Regions from separate parts of the Nocardiopsis sp. iso_186 genome, predicted to be linked through region 2. Evidence: predicted binding sites of a transcription regulator. Region 2 holds the regulator's gene; each other region holds the start of a gene.

Region 1 (6,263 bases), 1.0 Mb from region 2:
TGGTCGGCGCCGAGCATGCCCTCCAGCAGTTGCCGTCCGACGTCGCCGGGCAACATGCGGAAGTACTCCGGAGGGGCCCACGGGGTGTGGGAGAAGTGCGCGATGCGCAGGTCGGGTCGGCGGCCGCGCATCATCCTGGGCACCAGAGCCAGGTGGTAGTCCTGCACGGCCACCTTCGCGCCGTCGTCGGCTCCGGTCAGCAGGGCTTCGGCGAACGCCGCGTTGTAGGTGCGGTAGTCCTCCCACTCGGCCCGGAAGGCCGCGTCGAAGTGCGGTTTGTTGGGGGTGTCGTAGAGCATGTGGTGGACGAACCACAGCGTTGAGTTCGCCACGGAGTTGTAGGCGTTGGTGAAGGTCTGCTCGGGGATGTCGAGCATCCGCACGCTCGCCCCGCCCAGGTCGTAGCCGGCTCGGTCGAGTCGCCCCTCGGGGGCGGCCGAGGCGGCCTTGCGGTCGGCGTCGGACAGTGCCGCACACACCCACAGGGTGTCGGTCTCGGCGGCCACGGAGCTCAGCCCGGAGACGAGCCCGCCGCCACCGCGCCGGAAGTCGATCGTCCCGTCGTCCCCGATCGAGAAGGACACCGGTCCCCTGTTGGAAGCGACGAGGATCTGTGCCTTGTCCACCTCTTGGTCCACCTCTCCACCGATTGAGCGCGAACGTCCATTTGACTACACCGCCCGTATGTCAACGAGAGGCGGGGCGGTTGATACTGCCGTTCTCGCCCCGTGCGGTGGACCGCAAACCCGTACTTTCCGCCCGGCGCGTCTTTTCGGTCGGTCGCAAGGGTGGTATCAGGGCAGGTGGGTGGTGCGGGAAGCCGGTCGGGGCGCGGCATGGTGTCAGGTGGCTCACCCCGGCTGGAGAATCGGACAGGCCGTCGGTTACAGTAACCACCAGGTTCGGTCACCGGGCCGTTGACAACTTCATATTGCTCATCCAGAGGGGTGGAGGGACCGGCCCTACGAAGCCCCGGCAACCATCTCGGTACACGTTTCTCGTCAGGTGCGAGGCGGCCGAGGCAGGTGCCAACTCCGGCCTGTGCCAAAGCGGCTCAGGCGAAGATGAGGGGAGACGCCTCATGGCGATCGTTGCCGAGCAACCCAGCACATCCGCCACCCACTCCTTCGGCCCCGCCGTCGCGCTGTCCTGTCGCGAATGCGGCGAGCGCTACGAACTCGGCCCGCGCTTCGCGTGCGATTTCTGTTTCGGCCCTCTTGAGGTCGCCTACTCGTTCGGCACCGTCACCCGCGCGTCCATCGAGCAGGGCCCCAACAACATCTGGCGCTACGCCGCCCTCCTCCCGGTCCCGGCCAACGTCCGCGACCTGCCCAACATGAACCCCGGCATGACCCCCCTGGTGCGCGCCGACCGTCTCGCAGCCGAGCTCGGCCTGCGGTCGCTGCACGTCAAGGACGACTCCGGCAACCCGACGCACTCCTTCAAGGACCGCGTTGTGGCGATCGCGGTCGAGGCCGCCCGCACCTTCGGTTTCACCACTCTCTCCTGTTCCTCCACCGGCAACCTCGCCGGCGCGGTCGGCGCCGCTGCCGCGCGGGCGGGCTTCAAGTCCTGCGTGTTCATCCCGGCGGGCCTTGAGGAGGCCAAGGTCGTGATGGCCGCGGTCTACGGTGGCCGCCTGGTGGCCATCGACGGCAACTACGACGACACCAACCGGTTCTGCTCCGAGCTCATCGGCGACGACGCCGGCCAGGACTGGGGTTTCGTCAACGTCAACCTGCGCCCCTACTACGGCGAGGGTTCCAAGACGCTGGCCTACGAGATAGCCGAGCAGCTGGGGTGGCGCCTCCCCGCGCAGATCATCATCCCCATCGCCTCGGGCTCGCAGCTGACCAAGATCGACAAGGGTTTTCAGGAACTGATCGCGCTCGGCCTGGTCGAGGACACCCCCTACAAGATCTTCGGGGCGCAGGCCACGGGATGCTCACCCGTCGCCAAGGCGTGGGAGAACGGCCACGACGTCATCCAGCCGGTCAAGCCCGACACCATCGCCAAGTCGCTGGCGATCGGCAACCCCGCGGACGGCCCCTACGTGCTCGACATCTGCAAGCGGACCGGCGGCGCCGTGGCGCACGTTGACGACACCGAGATCGTGGACGCCATCCGGCTCCTGGCCCGCACCGAGGGCGTCTTCGCCGAGACCGCGGGCGGTGTCACCACCGGGGTGCTGCGCAAGCTCCTGGCGGACGGTCTGCTCGACCCCGACGCCGAGACCGTGGTGCTCAACACCGGTGACGGTCTCAAGACCCTCAACGCCGTCCAGGGCGCCGGGGTCACCGCCACGATCAAGCCCTCCCTCGACGCCTTCCGGGCCGCCGGACTCGCCTGAGTCCGCCGCCGTACCCCGACCCCGTTCTCCGACCCGAGCCAAGGAGTCCCCTAGCCATGAGCGTCAGCGTTCGCGTGCCCACCATCCTGCGGACCTACACCAAGGATGCTGCCGAGGTCGCCGCTGAGGGCGCCACCCTCACCGAGGTCCTCGCCGACCTGGAGGCGAACTTCCCGGGCATCCGGCCGCGCATCCTCGACGACAACGGCCGGATCCGCCGCTTCGTCAACGTCTACGTGGGCGACGAGGACGTGCGTTTCGCCCAGGGGCTCGACACCCCGATCCCCAGCGGGAGCCAGATCTCGATCATCCCCGCGGTCGCGGGCGGCTGCTGAAGCCGGCCCCGCGGCACCGGGGGCACCGACGGCCGGAGCGCGCATCGCGCCTCCGGCCGTCTCCTTTTTGCTCGCAGAAGTGCCAATCTCGCTGGTGGACGCCTGATTTCGGCGCTCTGACCTGCGGGTAACTCCCTGTGGAAAACTCCGTGGGCGTTTGCACTCGACAGGGGAGAGTGCTAAAAAGAAGACCGTTAGCACTCTCATTAGTCGAGTGCTAATCGCGGATCGAGACGATGAGGTCGCGGCCTCCGGCAGACGGGTTGCCGGTACCGGGCGCGGCCGTCCGTCGCGGGCGTCGCCTCGTTCCTTCGCGTATCAGCCCGGTCCCGGGAGGACAAACTCTATGGCAGCCAAACTGATCGCGTTCGACGAGGAAGCCCGGCGCGGCCTCGAGCGCGGCATGAACCAGCTTGCGGACGCCGTCAAGGTGACGCTCGGCCCCAAGGGTCGCAACGTCGTCCTGGAGAAAAAGTGGGGCGCCCCCACCATCACCAACGATGGTGTCTCCATCGCCAAGGAGATCGAGCTCGAAGACCCGTGGGAGAAGATCGGGGCCGAGCTCGTCAAGGAGGTCGCCAAGAAGACCGACGATGTCGCCGGTGACGGCACCACCACCGCCACCGTGCTCGCCCAGGCCCTGGTACGCGAGGGCTTGCGCAACGTCGCCGCCGGCGCCAACCCGGTCGGCCTGAAGCGGGGCATCGAGGCTGCTGTTGCCCGCATCAGCGAGGAGCTGGCCAACCTCTCCAAGGACATCGAGACCAAGGAGCAGATCGCCTCCACCGCCTCGATCTCCGCCGGCGACCCCCAGATCGGCGAGTACATCGCCGAGGCCATGGACAAGGTCGGCAAGGAAGGCGTCATCACCGTCGAGGAGGGGCAGACCTTCGGGCTCGAGCTCGAGCTCGCCGAGGGCATGCGCTTCGACAAGGGCTACATCTCGCCCTACTTCGCCACCGACCTGGAGCGCATGGAGACGGTGCTGGAGGACCCCTACATCCTCATCGCCAACTCCAAGATCTCCAACAACAACGAGTTCCTGCCGGTCGTGGAGAAGGTTCTCCAGGCCGGTCGTCCGCTCGTCGTGATCGCCGAGGACCTTGAGGGCGGCGCCCTCCAGACCCTCGTGGTCAACAAGATCCGCGGCACCTTCAAGTCCGTTGCCGTCAAGGCCCCGGGCTTCGGCGACCGTCGCAAGGCCCAGCTCGGCGACATCGCCGTGCTGACCGGCGGCCAGGTCATCACCGAAGAGGTCGGCCTCAAGCTGGAGAGCACCGAGCTGGAGCTGCTCGGCCGCGCCCGCAAGGTCGTCGTCACCAAGGACGAGACCACCATCGTCAACGGCGCCGGTGAGGCAGCCTCGATCCAGGGCCGGGTCAACGAGATCCGCTCCGAGATCGAGCGCACCGACTCCGACTACGACCGCGAGAAGCTCCAGGAGCGCCTCGCGCGCCTGGCCGGCGGCGTTGCCGTCATCAAGGCCGGTGCCGCCACCGAGGTCGAGCTCAAGGAGCGCAAGCACCGCATCGAGGACGCCGTCCGCAACGCCAAGGCGGCCGTCGAAGAGGGCATCCTCCCCGGTGGTGGCGTCGCGCTGCTCCAGGCCAGTGTCCCGGCCTTCGAGAAGCTGGAGCTGACCGGCGATGAGGCCATCGGCGCCGAGATCGTGCGTCGCGCCGTCGAGGAGCCCCTGAAGCAGATCGCGATCAACGCCGGCCTTGAGGGTGGCGTCGTCGCGGAGAAGGTGAAGAACCTGGAAGCCGGCGTCGGCCTGAACGCCGCCACGGGCGAGTACACCGACCTGTTCAAGGACGGCGTCATCGACCCCACCAAGGTCACCCGCTCCGCTCTGCAGAACGCTGCCTCCATCGCGGGTCTGTTCCTGACCACCGAGGTTGTCATCGCCGAGAAGCCGGAGAAGGCCGCTCCGGCCGCTCCGGGCGGCGACATGGGCGGCATGGACTTCTAAGTCCGCGCCCGCTCCACCGCCTCTGAGGGCGGCTCCCGTTCGCGGGAGCCGCCCTTTCGGTCTTCCCGGTCCCGACCGTCAAGCGGCCAGCAGGCCCCGGGCCGTCAGTTCTGCCAGGACCCGGACCCCGGCGGGCGCACACCGGTCGGCGTCATCCGGGCCGAGCCAGGCCAACTCGGCGATCTCGGCGCTGGGAACGGGATCACCTGCGGCCTCGCCCGTGTAACAGGCCAGCCGGACCCTGGTCCCGGCCGGATAGCCGTGTGCGGCCTCGTCGATCACCGTGAACAGCGCGAGGGTTTCGGGGTCGAGGCGCACCGCCAGTTCCTCGGCGACCTCGCGCACCAGCGTCTGGGCGTCGGTCTCACCGGGTTCGCGTTTGCCGCCCGGAAGGTAGAAGGCGTCCTTGCCGTGCGCCCGGACGTTGAGCACCCGGCCCTCCCGCACGCGCACCCAGGCGATGGCGTCGATGACCGGGGCGGAGGGGAACCGATCGGATGGTGTCATGCTTTCGACTCTAGAGCGCCTGCTTGACCGGGGACGGCCGGTTCTCACGTGAGCCGCGCCATGGCCGCGCGGTCCTCCCGCCCGAACTCCTCCTCCAGTTCCTCGGGGGCCGCGTCCACGTCGATGTGCTCCACCGGTATGCCGCGGGCGGTCCCGATCGCACCGAGCCTGCGCGTCGCGCGGTTGACCGCATAGCGCGTCAGCTCCCCGGGTGGCAGCCGGTGGGCCGCATCCTGCTGGTCGTCGGCCTGTCCGCCGTCGTACTCCACCGCACTCGACAAGTGCGGCAGCAGCTCTTCGAGGCGCTCGTTGACCACCTGCCAGTTGGCGTCGTCGGCCGCGACGTGTCGCCGGCAGGTGAAGGTGCCCCACGCCATGTGGCGACGCTCGTCGTCACCGATGCGTCGAACGATCTCCCGCATCCCGGGAAAGATGTCGCGGACCGTGCAGATGTGGTTCCAGGTGTAGTAGCCGGTCAGCGCAAGAGACCCTTCGATGACGTGGTTGTAGGTCACCGACGCGCGTACCTGGTTGCGCGGGCTCGGATCGCGGTTCAGCGCGTCCAGTGACGAGGGCAGCTCCTCGTAGAACAGTGCCCGATAACCGGGACTGCCTTCGACGTAGGAGTTCAGGTCGTGCTCGACGCCGATCGCGTCCAGCCAGAGACGGAACACCTGGGTGTGTCGGGCCTCCTCGAATGCGAACTGGGTCAGGTACATCTCGTCGCCCAGACGTCCTTCCACGGCCATCGCCCGGATGAACGGTTGGATGTCCTCGGTGACGGCCTCCTCGCCGCCGGCGAACTGTGCGCACAGCCGCAGCACCTGTTGCCGAGTGGCTTCGGGTAGTGCCGCCCAGTCTTCCCGGTCCCGGTCCATGTCGATGTCGGCGGGGTCCCAGAACCGGGCGTTGCCCTTGGCGAAGAGCCGAAGGGGCAGAGAATCCCAGTTCAGGCCGCCCGCGCGCAGAGAGTGGAATCCTCGGCCCTCTCTGCGGGTCCGGGCAGGGACGGTTGACGCGCCGGTGCTGGAATCGGGTTGGCTGATCATCAGGGCACCCTCCGGATTGGTGGACTCCTCTCATGATCATCACTGATCGT
Region 2 (6,263 bases):
CGCCTCAGCAGGGGGCCGGCTCGTTCCCGTGGTTCCGGCGCCCGGCAATCGGACCGTTTGCGCCACAAGCACCCCGCCGCATCGGTCTATTCTGGGATTTTGCGTCTTCTGTCGGGGCCTCCGCAGCGCTTCGGAAGTACCGGCAAAGACGGGACGAACCTTTGCAGCATCACGCGACCAGACGTCGAGGGAGGTCATGGGCGCCTTCTCCTGGAACAAGCGGCGGACATCCCCATCAAGCGAGAAGAACGACATGCCCTTTCGTAAACCCGACGCCAAGGGCACGCGTCCTACCGACGTGACTGAAACCATGGTGGCCGGAGCGCCAGCGGCGACGGTGGCGGTCAGTTGGGACGCCGACCAGGCGGTGACCCAGCTCTACTCGGCCCACTATCGTCCCCTGGTCCGACTGGCGACGCTGCTCGTTCGCGACGTCGCCACCGCCGAAGAGGTCGTCCAGGACGCGTTCGTTTCCATGCACACCGCGTGGCGGCGCCTGCGCGACCCCAACAAGGCGTTGTCGTACCTGCGCCAGTCCGTGGTGAACAAGGCGCGGTCGGTGCTGCGGCACCGCGCTGTGGTGGAGAAACATGCACCCAAGGCACTACCCGATGCTCCCAGCGCGGAGCACGGTGCCATGGGCGAACTCGAACGGGCCGCGGTGATCGAGGCATTGCGCACACTGCCGACCCGGCAGCGAGAGGCTATTGTTCTGCGTTATTACGGAGACCTCTCCGAAGCTCAGATCGCCGACGCCATGGGCATCAGTCGTGGCGCAGTCAAGAGCCACACGGCACGCGGAATCTCCGCGCTCCGCACGGTTCTGGAGCAATCGACATGACCGAACCTTTCGACGACCGCTTCGAAGAGCGGCTACGGGCAGTCCTGCACTCGGAAGCCGACGCTACGCGCACGTCCCATGACGCGCTGGAGCGAATCCGTTCCCGGACCGAGCGCAACCGGTTCTCATGGAGCGGCCTGGTGTGGCTGAGGCCGGCCGTCGCGGTCGGGGCCACCGCGCTGATCGCCTCTTCCGTGCTGCTCGGTACCCCACAGATCCGCGAGCGGGTGCTGCCCGAGTCGTTCGTCTCTGCTTCCGACTCGCAGCAGGCCGAACTTCCGCCGGCCCTGCAGGCACAGACCTCTCCCGGACAGCCCAGCCACGGAGCGGGACCGCACCCCGAGGCGGCTCCGGCCGCCCCCAGCGAATCCCTCCGCCCGTCTCCCTCCAGCAGCCCCGGCACGGTCGAGGGCCCCATGACGCTGAGCGGTACCTGCACGCCCACACCGTCTCCGACGCCCTCCACCCTCCAGGACCGCGCACGACGCGACAGCGCAGGCGTGCCCTGTGCTCCGGGGCGCCCCACCGAAACCGGTCCGCAGGACCCCGCACCCGGAACCGATCCGGGCCAGGACGACCCCTCGCCCGATCCGGACGAAGACGACACTTCAGAGCCCGCCGATCCCCCGGCCACCCTGCTGCCCGGCAACGGCGGCCAGGAGCCGGCTCCCTGACCTACGGCGGGCAGGAGCGCGTCGTGGCCGCTCCTGCCCGACCACGACGATCAGCGTCCGGGGGCGCGCCCACGCGCGCGGCTACCAGCGCCCGCAGCGTGCCTGGAGTACCGCCAGCGCGGCGACACCGGCGGTCGAGGTGCGCAGGACCGTGGGGCCCAGCAGCGCACGAACAGCACCGGCGGAGTCGAAGGCCGCGAGCTCGGAGTCGGTGAACCCGCCTTCGGGTCCCACGACGGTCACGATCTCGGTCGCGTCCGTCGGAGCGGAAGGCAGTGCGACTTCGGACAATCGAATCGCCCCTTCCTCGTGGAGCACGATTCCCAACGAGGCAGCGGACAGCAGTTCCACGACGTCCCGGGTGGCAACCGGTTCGCTCACGTTCGGCACCCGGCTGCGGCGGGCCTGCTTTGCGGCGGAGCGGGCCGCTGAGCGCCACTTGGCCAACGACTTCGCCGCACGGTCGGCCTTCCACCGGGTGATGGAGCGCTCTGCAGCCCAGGGGACGACGGCATCGACGCCGGCTTCGGTCATCACCTCGACGGCGAGTTCACCGCGGTCGCCCTTGGGCAGAGCCTGGACGACCACCAGGCGGGGAGCCGGCGGGGCCTCGACGGTTCGCTCGTGAACAGCAAAGGTCACCGTGTCCTTTCCGACCGCGACGACCTCGCAGCGCGCTCTGGTGCCGGCGCCGTCGGCGAGGTGGACCACCTCGCCGACGGCGAGCCTGCGCACGGTGGCGGCATGGCGGCCCTCAGAACCGCCAAGCACCATCCGGTCACCATCGAGATCACCCGATTCGGTGAGGAAGACCGGAGGTGTCACCGGGCCCCAAACGCGTCGCGCAGACGGGAGAAGAGGTTGCCGTGCCCCGGGCTGAACTTGCCGGGCGGGTGGTCCTCCCCACGCAGCTCGGCGAACTTGCGCAAGAGCGCCTCCTGTTCGTCGTCGAGACGGCCGGGAGTCTCGACGGTGACGTGGATCAGCAGGTCACCGCGGCCCGCCTCGTTGAGGTGCTTGCATCCGCGCGCCTCCAGGGTAATGACCTGACCGGAGTTGGTCCCCGGACGCAGATCGATCTCCTCGTTGCCGTCGAGGGTCTCGATGGTCAGTGACGCTCCGAGGGCGGCCGCCGCCATCGGGACCGTGACGGTGCAGTGCAGATCGTCCCCGCGCCGCTCGAAGATCGGGTGCGGACGCTGCACGATCTCCAAGAAGATGTCACCGCGCGGACCGCCGTTGGGGCCGACCTCGCCCTCGCCGGCGAGCTGGATCTGGGTACCGTCCTCGACGCCCGCGGGAATCTGGACCTTGCGGGTGACGCGCTCGCGCACCCGACCCTCGCCGGCGCAGTCGGCACAGGGGTTCTTGATGGTGCTGCCCTGGCCGGAGCACTGCGGACACGGTCGGGTCGTCATGACCTGGCCGAGGAAGGACCGGGTGACCTGGGAGACCTCACCGCGGCCGGCGCACATGTCACAGGTCTCACGGTGACTGCCCGCGGCGGTGCCCTCACCATGGCAGGTGTCACACACGATGGCGGTGGGGAAGGTGACGTCCTTGGTGACGCCGAAGGCGGTCTCGGCGAGGTCGAGTTCGATGCGCACCTTGACGCTGCGCCCGCGACGTGCACGATCACGCGGTGAACGGCCGGCCTGCTGGCCGCCTCCGCCGAAGAAGGCGTTCATGATGTCGTCGAAGGGGAATCCCCCCGCGCCACCCCCGAACCCGCCCGGCCCGCCACCGCCCGCGGGGGCGAAGGGGTTGACACCCATGTCGAACATGCGGCGTTTCTCGGTGTTGGAGAGGACCTCGTATGCCTGGGCCACCTCTTTGAAGCGCTCCTGCGTCACCGGGTCGGGGTTGACGTCCGGGTGCAGCTCACGCGCGAGTTGACGATATGCCTTCTTGATCTCGTCCTGGGAGGCGTCTCGGCGGACACCGAGGATCTCGTAATAGTCTCTGGCCACTTACTGTCCCGCCAAGATCTGACCGACGTACCTTGCCACAGCGCGTACCGCTCCCATCGTTCCTGGGTAGTCCATTCGAGTCGGGCCGACGACCCCGAGCTTGGCAAGCGGCTGGTCACCGATGCCGTAGCCGGCGGAAATGATCGACGTGGTGTGCAAGCCCTCGTGTGAGTTCTCAGCCCCGATGCGTACTGTCAGCATCGACGGGTCGGCCGCCTCACCCAGCAAACGGATGAGGACGACGTTTTCTTCCAGCGCCTCCAGGACGTCGCGAAGACTGGTGGAGAAACCCTTCGCGGCGAGGTTGGCGGTACCACCGAGAACGACCTTCTCCTCGCGCTTCTCGACCAGGCTCTCCATCAGGACCGAAAGCACCGCGTGGGCGAGGGGGCGGTCGTCTGCGGGAATCTGGGCGGGAATCGTGGAGACGGTCTGCGGGACGTCGGTGAGCCACTTGCCGATGAGGGCACGGTTCAACACGCTGCGCAGGTTCTCGACCGCCTCATCGGTGACCGACAGCAGTCCGTCGATGACACGCTGATCCACTCGGCCGGTGTCGGTGATGAGCACCATCATGACACGCTGCGGCCCCAGTGGGACGAGTTCGATGTGTTGGACGCAGGACCGCGTCAGGGACGGGTACTGCACGACCGCCACCTGGCGGGTCAGCTGGGCGAGCAGGCGAACCGTGCGGGCCACGATCTCGTCGAGGTCCACGGCGCCGGACAGGAAGGTCTCGATCGCACGCCGCTCCGGCCTGGACAGCGGCTTGACGGTCGAGAGCCGGTTGACGAAGAGCCGGTAACCCTTGTCCGTGGGGACCCGCCCCGCACTGGTGTGGGGCTGGGCGATGTAGCCCTCCTCTTCGAGGGACACCATGTCGTTGCGAATGGTCGCCGGGGAGACTCCAAGGCTGTGCCGGTCAACCAGCGCCTTGGAACCTACGGGCTCGTTCGTGGACACGTAGTCCTCGACGATGGCACGCAGCACCGCGAGTTTGCGGTCGTCAAGCACGCGCTCACCTCCTGCTGGCACTCCGTGGTCTCAAGTGCTAATTCTACGCCGCAGAGCAAGCCTGCTCCGGACGGCGCTGAATCGGTCCGGCCCGGCGCACCTCCCAACGGGCTCCTTCCCGGCAGTTCCGCAGTATTTTTGCAGCTGGACGACTTTCTCGAATCGATGCCGCCCCGAGCCCCGCCGGCGGGAGCGCTCGATGGCGACGATCCCCACACGGCCGGCCAACACGCCATGGGCCGGGGGGAACCCCCAAACGGTCGGGGGAGGTCGCTAAAATCCGGGGCCGTGTCTTCTCACTCCCCGAAATACGGCAACGACGTACTGGCCGGAGACTGGCGCCGCCCCCGTAAGGGCAGTGTGCCCGAGGTTCCGGCCCAACGGGGCCTCGTCGCGGAATCGGCCGACGAGGGCTTCTGCGGCGCGATCGTCGCCTGGGACAAGCAGACCGTCACACTTGAGGACCGCGCCGGACGCACCCGGGTGTTCGATCTCGCCCCGGCGGCCTTTCTGATCGACGGTGCGCCGGTGACCCTGGTACGCCCCTCCCCGACCGTCTCCAGCGCCCCGCTGCGCAGTGCGTCGGGTTCCGTCGCCGTTCGTGACGTCAGATCGCGGGTGGCCAAGGAGAGTCGGATCTACGTGGAGGGCGCCCACGACGCGGACCTCGTGGAGAAGATCTGGGGCCACGACCTGCGGGTGGAGGGCGTGGTTGTGGAATACCTGGAGGGTGTGGACCATCTTCCCGACGTCGTGGCGGAGTTCTCCCCCGCCCCTCAGCGACGCCTCGGTGTACTGGTGGACCACCTGGTGGACGGGTCGAAAGAGAGTCGGATCGCCGGCCAGGTGACCTCCCCGCACGTTCTGGTCGTGGGGCACCCCTACATCGACGTGTGGGCCGCGGTGAAACCGGCGACCGTGGGAATTCGTCGCTGGCCGGATGTTCCTCGGGGGATTCCCTGGAAAGAAGGGGTACTGGACGCACTCGGCTGGCGGATGGAGCCGGGCGAAGCGTGGCAGCGCATCCTCGGTTCGGTGCGGTCCTACGCGGACCTGGAACCTGAGCTGCTCGGACGCGTCGAAGAATTGATCGACTTCGTCACTGCCCCCCACCTGGACCGGCAATAGGCTCAGGAGCAGGGACCGGCGTGTTCTACGGCCCACCGCAATCGGCATAGCCAAGGGAAACCATGAGCGAGACACCTCCCAACTACCCGCCACCCCAGGACGGCCCTCCGGGCCGTGAGCCGGACCACGGCACGCCTCCCCACGGCGAACAGCCCGGCGGCCAGGCCGACAGCGGCGGCCAGCAGGGCTACGGTCAGGAACAGCACGACGAGCAGGCCGGACACGGGCAGTCCTCCGGGGGACGGCCCGGATACGGCCAGCCCTCGGGCGGACAGCCCGGCTACGCGCAACCCTCCGGTGCGCAGCCGGGGTACGGCCAAGCCCAGCCCCATCCGGGATACGGCCAGCCCTCGGGCGGACAGCAGGGGTACGGCCACCAGCAGCCCGGGTACCCGCAGGGCCCACCGGAGAACCAGGGACAACCGTCCGGGGGAACTCCCGGCTACGGACAGCAGCAGTACCCCGGCTACGGCCAACAGCCCGGATACCCCCAACAAGACGCGCAGCCCGGATACGGCCAGCCCTCGGGCGGACAGCAGGGGTACGGCCAGCCGTCCCCGCAGGGCTACGGACAGCAGCAGTACCCCGGCTACGGCCAACAGCCCGGATACCCCCAACAAGGCGCCCAGCCCGGAT
Region 3 (6,263 bases), 660 kb from region 2:
CTCGATGTCACGGCGGATGGCGTCCGTGCTGCGCGCCCGGTCGAGCAGTTCTGTGACGGCATGGTCGAAATCGGACTTCATCACCGAGGTCGTCGTCTCGGCGTCACGGGCGGATTCGAGCACGGCCGCGAACCCGACGTCGGCCAGGGCGTGCCCCAGGGCGAAGCGCAACAGACGCTGGAGGCCGACGAGCGCGTCCTGCTCGGCCGCCGCCTCCTGGGCGGCATCGACGAGCTCTTGGAAGCGTTCGGCCGACAGTGCTTCCATCAGCGCGTGCCGGTTGGGGAAGTGCCGGTACACCGTCCCCACGCCCACGCCGGCGAGCCGGGCGATCGTGTTCAACTGGAGAGAGCCGTCGCCCTCGGCCATTTGTCGGCGGGCCGCCCGCAGCACCAGTGCACGGTTGCGTGCGGCGTCCGCACGCAAGGTGCTCCCCGATCCGGCGTCCGATTTCACGGGCCCAAGCCTAACGGAGCAACGGTTCCGGGCTGCGGGGCCGCCGACCGGCCCCCGGTGCCGTAGGGGGCCGAGGAGGGCGTCGCCGCGTCGAGTGGTCCGGCCGTCGGTGAACGCCGGTGATTGTTCTCCGTGGCGCCGCGCACGGCGGGCCGCGGGCCGATGCCGCCCGTGGGCGAGACCGCGTCCGCTCCGGTACGGGGCCAGGGGCGCTGGGTGGGCGATGGGGGCCTGTGGGGCGGCCGGGGGCACCGGTGCAACGGCTCGGTGCGGCCGGTGCGCGAAAGCCCCGTGGTGGGCCTGTTTGACCCGAGGCGCGTGGGGAGGGAAGGGACACATCTCGGAAACTGTTTTTGGGCGTCGTATGTCCGCTCCGCAAGGAAGCGCGGAGAACGGCGCGGTCGATGGGCCGTGCCGTCCCGCATGGCGGGGGCGTGCCCGACTCGTGGCCGCGGCGGCGGAAACAGTGCGTCCTGAACTGGGGAGTCGTCCGCGGCGTTGCGGCGGTTCCCCGGCCGCCGCACCGGCGCCGACGACGAACCGGTCCGGGGAGCGGTGGTGGATGCCGATGTCGAGTTGGGGGAACCGGCCGGCCGTATGCGGTCCGATAATGCGACAGAGGCGGGGGCGCTTTCGCGTCCCCCGCCTCGTTTTGCCTGGTCAGGTAGTGTGGCCCCAGCAGGATTCGAACCTGCGACACCCGCTTTAGGAGAGCGGTGCTCTATCCCCTGAGCTATGAGGCCCTGCCTTATGCGACTCAAGACTAACCGACTCGGGCGGACGGTGCGTCAGGAATGTCGGGCGGAGAAGTCACTGGCGGGGCGTGCGCGGGTGGTTAGGGTGAGTACGCTTCTACCCGACCGGGTTGTCATGGCGGCGGGGTGACCTCCGCCACACATTGTCCATGTTCGGTGCGTATTCGATGTGCGCCTCTGCGGCCGCGATTCGAGCGCTGATCACCAGGTCCCCCGTGAGCAGGTGTTTTGCCGGAGCCCGTCGGCCGGCCCGTACGGGTCGAAAGAGCGGCTCCCCTTGATCATGTGTGTTCCGTATCGCTAGCACGTCAAGCTGCAGACGTGTAGTACGTTGCGATTCGGCCACGCGAACTACCGAAAAGGCAGCCGGAGGAGTCACGTGCTGTTCGTTCTCGATTCCACGCGGTGCCGTGCCCGCGTAGCGAGAAACGGGGCCACGTCCGTCTCACGGAGTCGATTCCGTCCTCGGACGCTGCTCACGGTGCTCTGCACCATCGTCCTCGCCGTTTTGCTGGGCCCGGTCGGGCAGGGCGCGATCATGCCGCCGCCCGCCCACGCCGACAACGACCTCGACTCCCTCAAGGAGCAGGCCGAGCAGGCCAAGGAAGAGCTGGAGCAGGCCACCGAGGACTACACCCAGCGGGAGACCAAGCTGGAGGAGGCGCAGGAAGATCTGGTCAAGACGCTGCACAAGCTCCAGCAGACCGAGGTCAAACTGGCCGAGATGCGCGCCCCGCTTACCGAACTCGCCTCCACCCTCTACAAGCAGCCCGACGTCGGAGTCATGGGCCTCATGACCTCGGGAAGCTTCGACGAGGACCTCCAGGCGGAGTCCCATGTCCTCAAGCTCTCGCAGAACCAGGAAGCACTGCTGGAGGAGGCCAACTCCCTCAGGGAGGACCAGGGCGAGCTGACCGGGTCGGCCCAGGAGCTGCAATCGCAGACCCAACTGGAACGCGTCGAACTCAAGCAGCAACTGGACGCCCTGCGCGCCAAGTCCGAGGAGGACACCGAACGGCTCGTCAAGGAACTGGAGGACCGCGGCCTGTCCGTAGACGCCTACATGGCCGGTGTCGAATGCGACCCGGCCGCCGGGTCCGCCGCCTCGGGTTACCCCAACGGCCTGCTCCCGCAGGAGGCGCTGTGCAAGCTGCACGTTGACGACCATTTCCTGCGTGCCGACGCCGCCATCGCCTTCCTGGAGATGAACGAGGCGTTCACCGAGCATTTCGGCAACGAGCTCTGCGTGACCAGCTCCTACCGGGACCTGCCCAACCAGAACCGCGTCTACGCCCAACAGCCGCCCGGTTTCGCGGCCGTTCCCGGAACCAGCAACCACGGGCTCGGCCAGGCCGTCAACCTGTGCGGCGGGGTGCAGAACCAGGGGTCGGCGCCGTTCAACTGGCTGGAGAGCAACTCGCGCCAGTTCGGCTGGTTCCATCCGCAGTGGGCCTACTCCAGTCCGTTCGAACCATGGCACTGGGAGTACGACCCTTCGGTCACGGGCTGACCGGCACTACGGCCACCCGGGACAAGACGCCCGGGCGCTGCGGACCGGCCGCGCCATGAAGCCCGAGCAGTGGCCCACTCCGTCACGAGGGTGGGCCACTGCTCGGCCCCGGAAGGCCGGGCGACGATGATCGGTCAGACCGTCTCCGGGACCACCTCGGTCGTGCAGTGCGCGCACCGGATGGCCTTCTTGTTGATCTCGCTGAAGCAGGAGGGGCATTCGCGGGTGGTGGCCTCCTCGGCCTTCACGAAGCGCTCCAGGAGCTTGGCGACGGGCATCACCACGAAGAAGTACAGGATCGCCGCGGTGAGCAGGAACGAGATCAGCGCGTTGACGAAGGCCCCGTAGGCGAACACGCTGCCGTTGACCGTGAAGGTCAGCCGGGAGAACTCGGGGACACCGCCGAACACCCCGAGCAGAGGAGTGATGAAGCCTTCGGTGAACGCCGTGATCAGGTTGCTGAAGACGGCGCCGATGACCACCGCGACCGCCAGCTGTACCAGGTTGCCCTGGAGAAGAAATTTCTTGAATCCGCTCAGCATCGTTGTGTTCTCCTTTTCCTGACGGGCGCCTCGACCGGTTCGGGGCGTCGTCCGGTGGGCGCCCGTGTTCTCGTTGTCGATGCCACCGGCTCGCGACCGTTCGCCGATGGCATTGGGGCGGGCGACGCAAGGGTCGGGGGCGCCGCTCAGCCGCGAATCGTGATCGACAGGGGACCGGTCGCCGCGTGCCCGGCGAGTTCCCGGGCCTCGTCCTCGGTCACCGCGATCAGCAGGAGTGCGCCCTGCTCCGCGGCAGCCGCCTCCGGAACCGCGATCACCGGACGGTCGGTGACCACCGTCCGGGCCGGACGGGCGGGTTCCGCGAAGAACTCTACGGAAATCGGGTCGGTCGTGGCAGCCAGAACATCGATTCGGTTTCCGGGAACCAGCAGTGCCACCGCGCCGGGATCGGCGACACGAACCGGAGCCGCGACCATGTCCGCGGCCAGCCCCACCGAGGGAGGCGCGGCCAACCGGACGTCGGTCAACACCTCGCCGGCGCGCACAGGGGATCGCAGGGCACCGCCCGCGACGGGGTGGTCGGGGCCGAGCGCGCCCTCGGGGACCGTGGCGGCCGGCAGCGCACGCACCACGGTGTCCGAGGCGGCGAGCGGTTCCACCGCGCTGAGATCGCGGGCAGCGACTCGAACGTCCACCAGGGCGGGAGCCGGCGGGCGCAGCACCAGCACCACCCCGGCCACGGCCAGAGCCGCGCATCCGGCACCCAGAACACGCCGGCCGGGGCGCCGCCACCGTCGCCGCCACGGGCGCACACCATCCCTCATGGGGACGACGCTAGGCCACCGCGCCGGAAGCGATCGAGGTTGTCCACAGGGGCCGCCCGCTCCCGCGGGAGCAAGGGGCGCGTGGCTCCGGCGCCTCGCCCGCCTCCACGTCGTCCACGTCCGCCCCCACGCAGTGAGGGTCGTCTCGTGGACACGAGACGACCCTCACAGGACGTATTCGGCGGACCCAGCCGGGTGAGGCGGGCCGCAGACCGGGAGAACGCGGCTGCTAAGCGGCGGGCGACGGCGCCGCGGGGGCGGTGCCGGTGCTGCTGCTGGACGAGGAAGAGCTACTCGACGACTCGCTCTTGGCGGCGCTCTTGGTCTCCGAACCACCGGAGGAACCGCTGGGAAGCGACGAGCTGTTGGAGCTGGAACCGCTGTCGGTGCGGTAGAAACCCGAGCCCTTGAAGACGATGCCCACGGCGGAGTACACCTTGCGCAACCTGCCCTGGCAGGTGGGGCAGATCGTCAGAGCGTCGTCGCTGAAGCTCTGTACGACCTCCAGCTCGGCATCACACTCGGTGCATGCGTACTGGTACGTAGGCACAGGTCCTCCTTGCTGGCACTCTCGCCGGTCAACTGCTAGATGATACGCGCTCAGGCAGCTGTATCGCGACATCGGGGTGCTGCCCGACCGTGTAACGCGGCACGGTCCCGTCCTGTTCCACCGCGCCGCGCAGGCCCGGCAACGGTGCCGCACCACAAGGAACCCGCTCCCGGCCGACCCCGTGCGATGGCCTCAACCGTCCCGAAACAGCCGGACACCGCCGCCCGGCGTCACCACGCCCCCCACCGGTCGGTCGTGGTCCTCTGTGGGCACCGTGTCGAGGACTTCGCTGTCGTAGACCACCGCCAGGGTCGGCGTCCGCGACCCCACCCGGCCCAGGGCCCGGTCGTAGCACCCCGCTCCCCGCCCGAGCCGAAAGCCCGCCCGGTCCACCGCGAGCGCTGGGCAGAGCACCGCGGCCACGTCGCGCACCGCGTCCATCCCCAAGCGGGGCCCGGTCGGCTCCAGCAGCCCGTGCCCGGCCGGCGCAAGTGATCCGACGCCCGTGTACTCGGCCCAGTCCAGCTCGCCGTCGGCCAGGAACAGCGGCAGCAGGACCCGGACCCCGTGCAGCCGCAGTCGTGCGACGAGCGGATGCGTGTCGGGTTCGGTGCCCACCGAGTAGTACGCCGCGACCGTCTCGCCGGCGGTGAACCGCGGCAGCAGGGCGTCCCGTACAGAGGGCCCCGCTGCCCCCCGAGCCGCTTCCCCCAGTGCACGACGCGCCTTCAACAGGCGTCCGCGCAGCTCCCGCTTGCTCTCTTCCCCGTCGTTCATGGCACAAAAGTCTCCCAGCCACCGCGATCCGTCGCCAGGAGCCCACCCGGACGGGTGAACGCAGACCGTCGGTAAGTCTGCGTGTCCGGGAAAAAGCGGAGAAGAGCAGGTCAGCATTTGTCCTCGACACATTTGCGACACGGTCGTGCCCTAGGGTTCCGACATGGCTGACACACACCACCCCGCTACGGCCGTCACGAAGGCGGTCGTACCGGCCGCTGGCCTGGGCACCCGCTTCCTGCCTGCGACCAAGGCCACCCCCAAGGAGATGCTGCCGATCGTCAACAAGCCGGCGATCCAGTACGTCGTCGAAGAGGCCGTCGCGGCCGGACTCGACGACGTACTGATGATCACCGGCCGCAGCAAACGCTCCATCGAGGACCATTTCGACCGCGCCTACGAGCTGGAAGAGGCGCTGAGGGTCAAGAACGACACCGAGCGCCTCAACGCCGTGCGCGAGTCCAGCGACCTCGCCCAGGTGCACTACGTACGCCAGGGCGAACCGCGCGGCCTCGGACACGCAGTGCTCTGTGCCGCCGCGCACGTGGGAAACGAGCCCTTCGCGGTGCTCCTGGGCGACGACCTCATCGGAACCCGTGACGCCCTGCTCAAACGCATGATCGATGTGCGCGAGACCTACGGCGGCAGCGTGATCGCGCTGATGGAGGTCGAGCCCGAACAGGTCTCGCTCTACGGCTGCGCCGCGATCAGCCCCACCGCGGACCACGATGTCGTCACGGTCACCGACCTCGTCGAGAAGCCCCCGGCCGACCAGGCCCCCAGCCGCTGGGCCGTCATCGGCCGCTACATCTGCGATCCTGCCGTCTTCGACGTCCTGGGCACGACCCCGCCCGGGCGCGGCGGGGAGATCCAGCTGACCGACGCCCT

Evidence for each region. The regulator HrcA, encoded in region 2, represses chaperone genes, less so after heat shock. The targets are predictions, from matches to a motif close to TTGGCACTCTCNNNNNGAGAGTGCCAA.
Region 1: the regulator HrcA is predicted to act here: its motif matches at 2,880-2,906, upstream of groL (chaperonin GroEL).
Region 3: the regulator HrcA is predicted to act here: its motif matches at 4,611-4,637, upstream of AC0VYP_RS20835 (FmdB family zinc ribbon protein).

The regions. Positions count from the first base shown of each region.
Region 1 covers NZ_CM149670.1:5,077,949-5,084,211, reverse strand. Annotated here, with positions in the region: gene AC0VYP_RS22045 (alpha,alpha-trehalose-phosphate synthase (UDP-forming)) at 1-626, opposite strand, end outside; SAM riboswitch class I at 933-1,071, shown strand; gene thrC (threonine synthase) at 1,082-2,350, shown strand; gene AC0VYP_RS22035 (MoaD/ThiS family protein) at 2,407-2,685, shown strand; gene groL (chaperonin GroEL) at 3,032-4,657, shown strand; gene AC0VYP_RS22025 (NUDIX hydrolase) at 4,736-5,164, opposite strand; gene AC0VYP_RS22020 (R2-like ligand-binding oxidase) at 5,209-6,213, opposite strand.
Region 2 covers NZ_CM149670.1:4,079,084-4,085,346, forward strand. Annotated here, with positions in the region: gene AC0VYP_RS17945 (SigE family RNA polymerase sigma factor) at 311-841, shown strand; gene AC0VYP_RS17950 (hypothetical protein) at 838-1,515, shown strand; gene AC0VYP_RS17955 (16S rRNA (uracil(1498)-N(3))-methyltransferase) at 1,597-2,340, opposite strand; gene dnaJ (molecular chaperone DnaJ) at 2,337-3,485, opposite strand; gene hrcA (heat-inducible transcriptional repressor HrcA) at 3,486-4,499, opposite strand; gene AC0VYP_RS17970 (DUF3097 domain-containing protein) at 4,788-5,627, shown strand; gene AC0VYP_RS17975 (DUF4870 domain-containing protein) at 5,690-6,263, shown strand, end outside.
Region 3 covers NZ_CM149670.1:4,737,312-4,743,574, reverse strand. Annotated here, with positions in the region: gene AC0VYP_RS20860 (TetR/AcrR family transcriptional regulator) at 1-456, opposite strand, end outside; tRNA gene AC0VYP_RS20855 (tRNA-Arg) at 1,127-1,199, opposite strand; gene AC0VYP_RS20850 (D-alanyl-D-alanine carboxypeptidase family protein) at 1,693-2,721, shown strand; gene mscL (large conductance mechanosensitive channel protein MscL) at 2,856-3,260, opposite strand; gene AC0VYP_RS20840 (CpaB family protein) at 3,410-4,036, opposite strand; gene AC0VYP_RS20835 (FmdB family zinc ribbon protein) at 4,278-4,598, opposite strand; gene AC0VYP_RS20830 (5-formyltetrahydrofolate cyclo-ligase) at 4,791-5,375, opposite strand; gene galU (UTP--glucose-1-phosphate uridylyltransferase GalU) at 5,539-6,263, shown strand, end outside.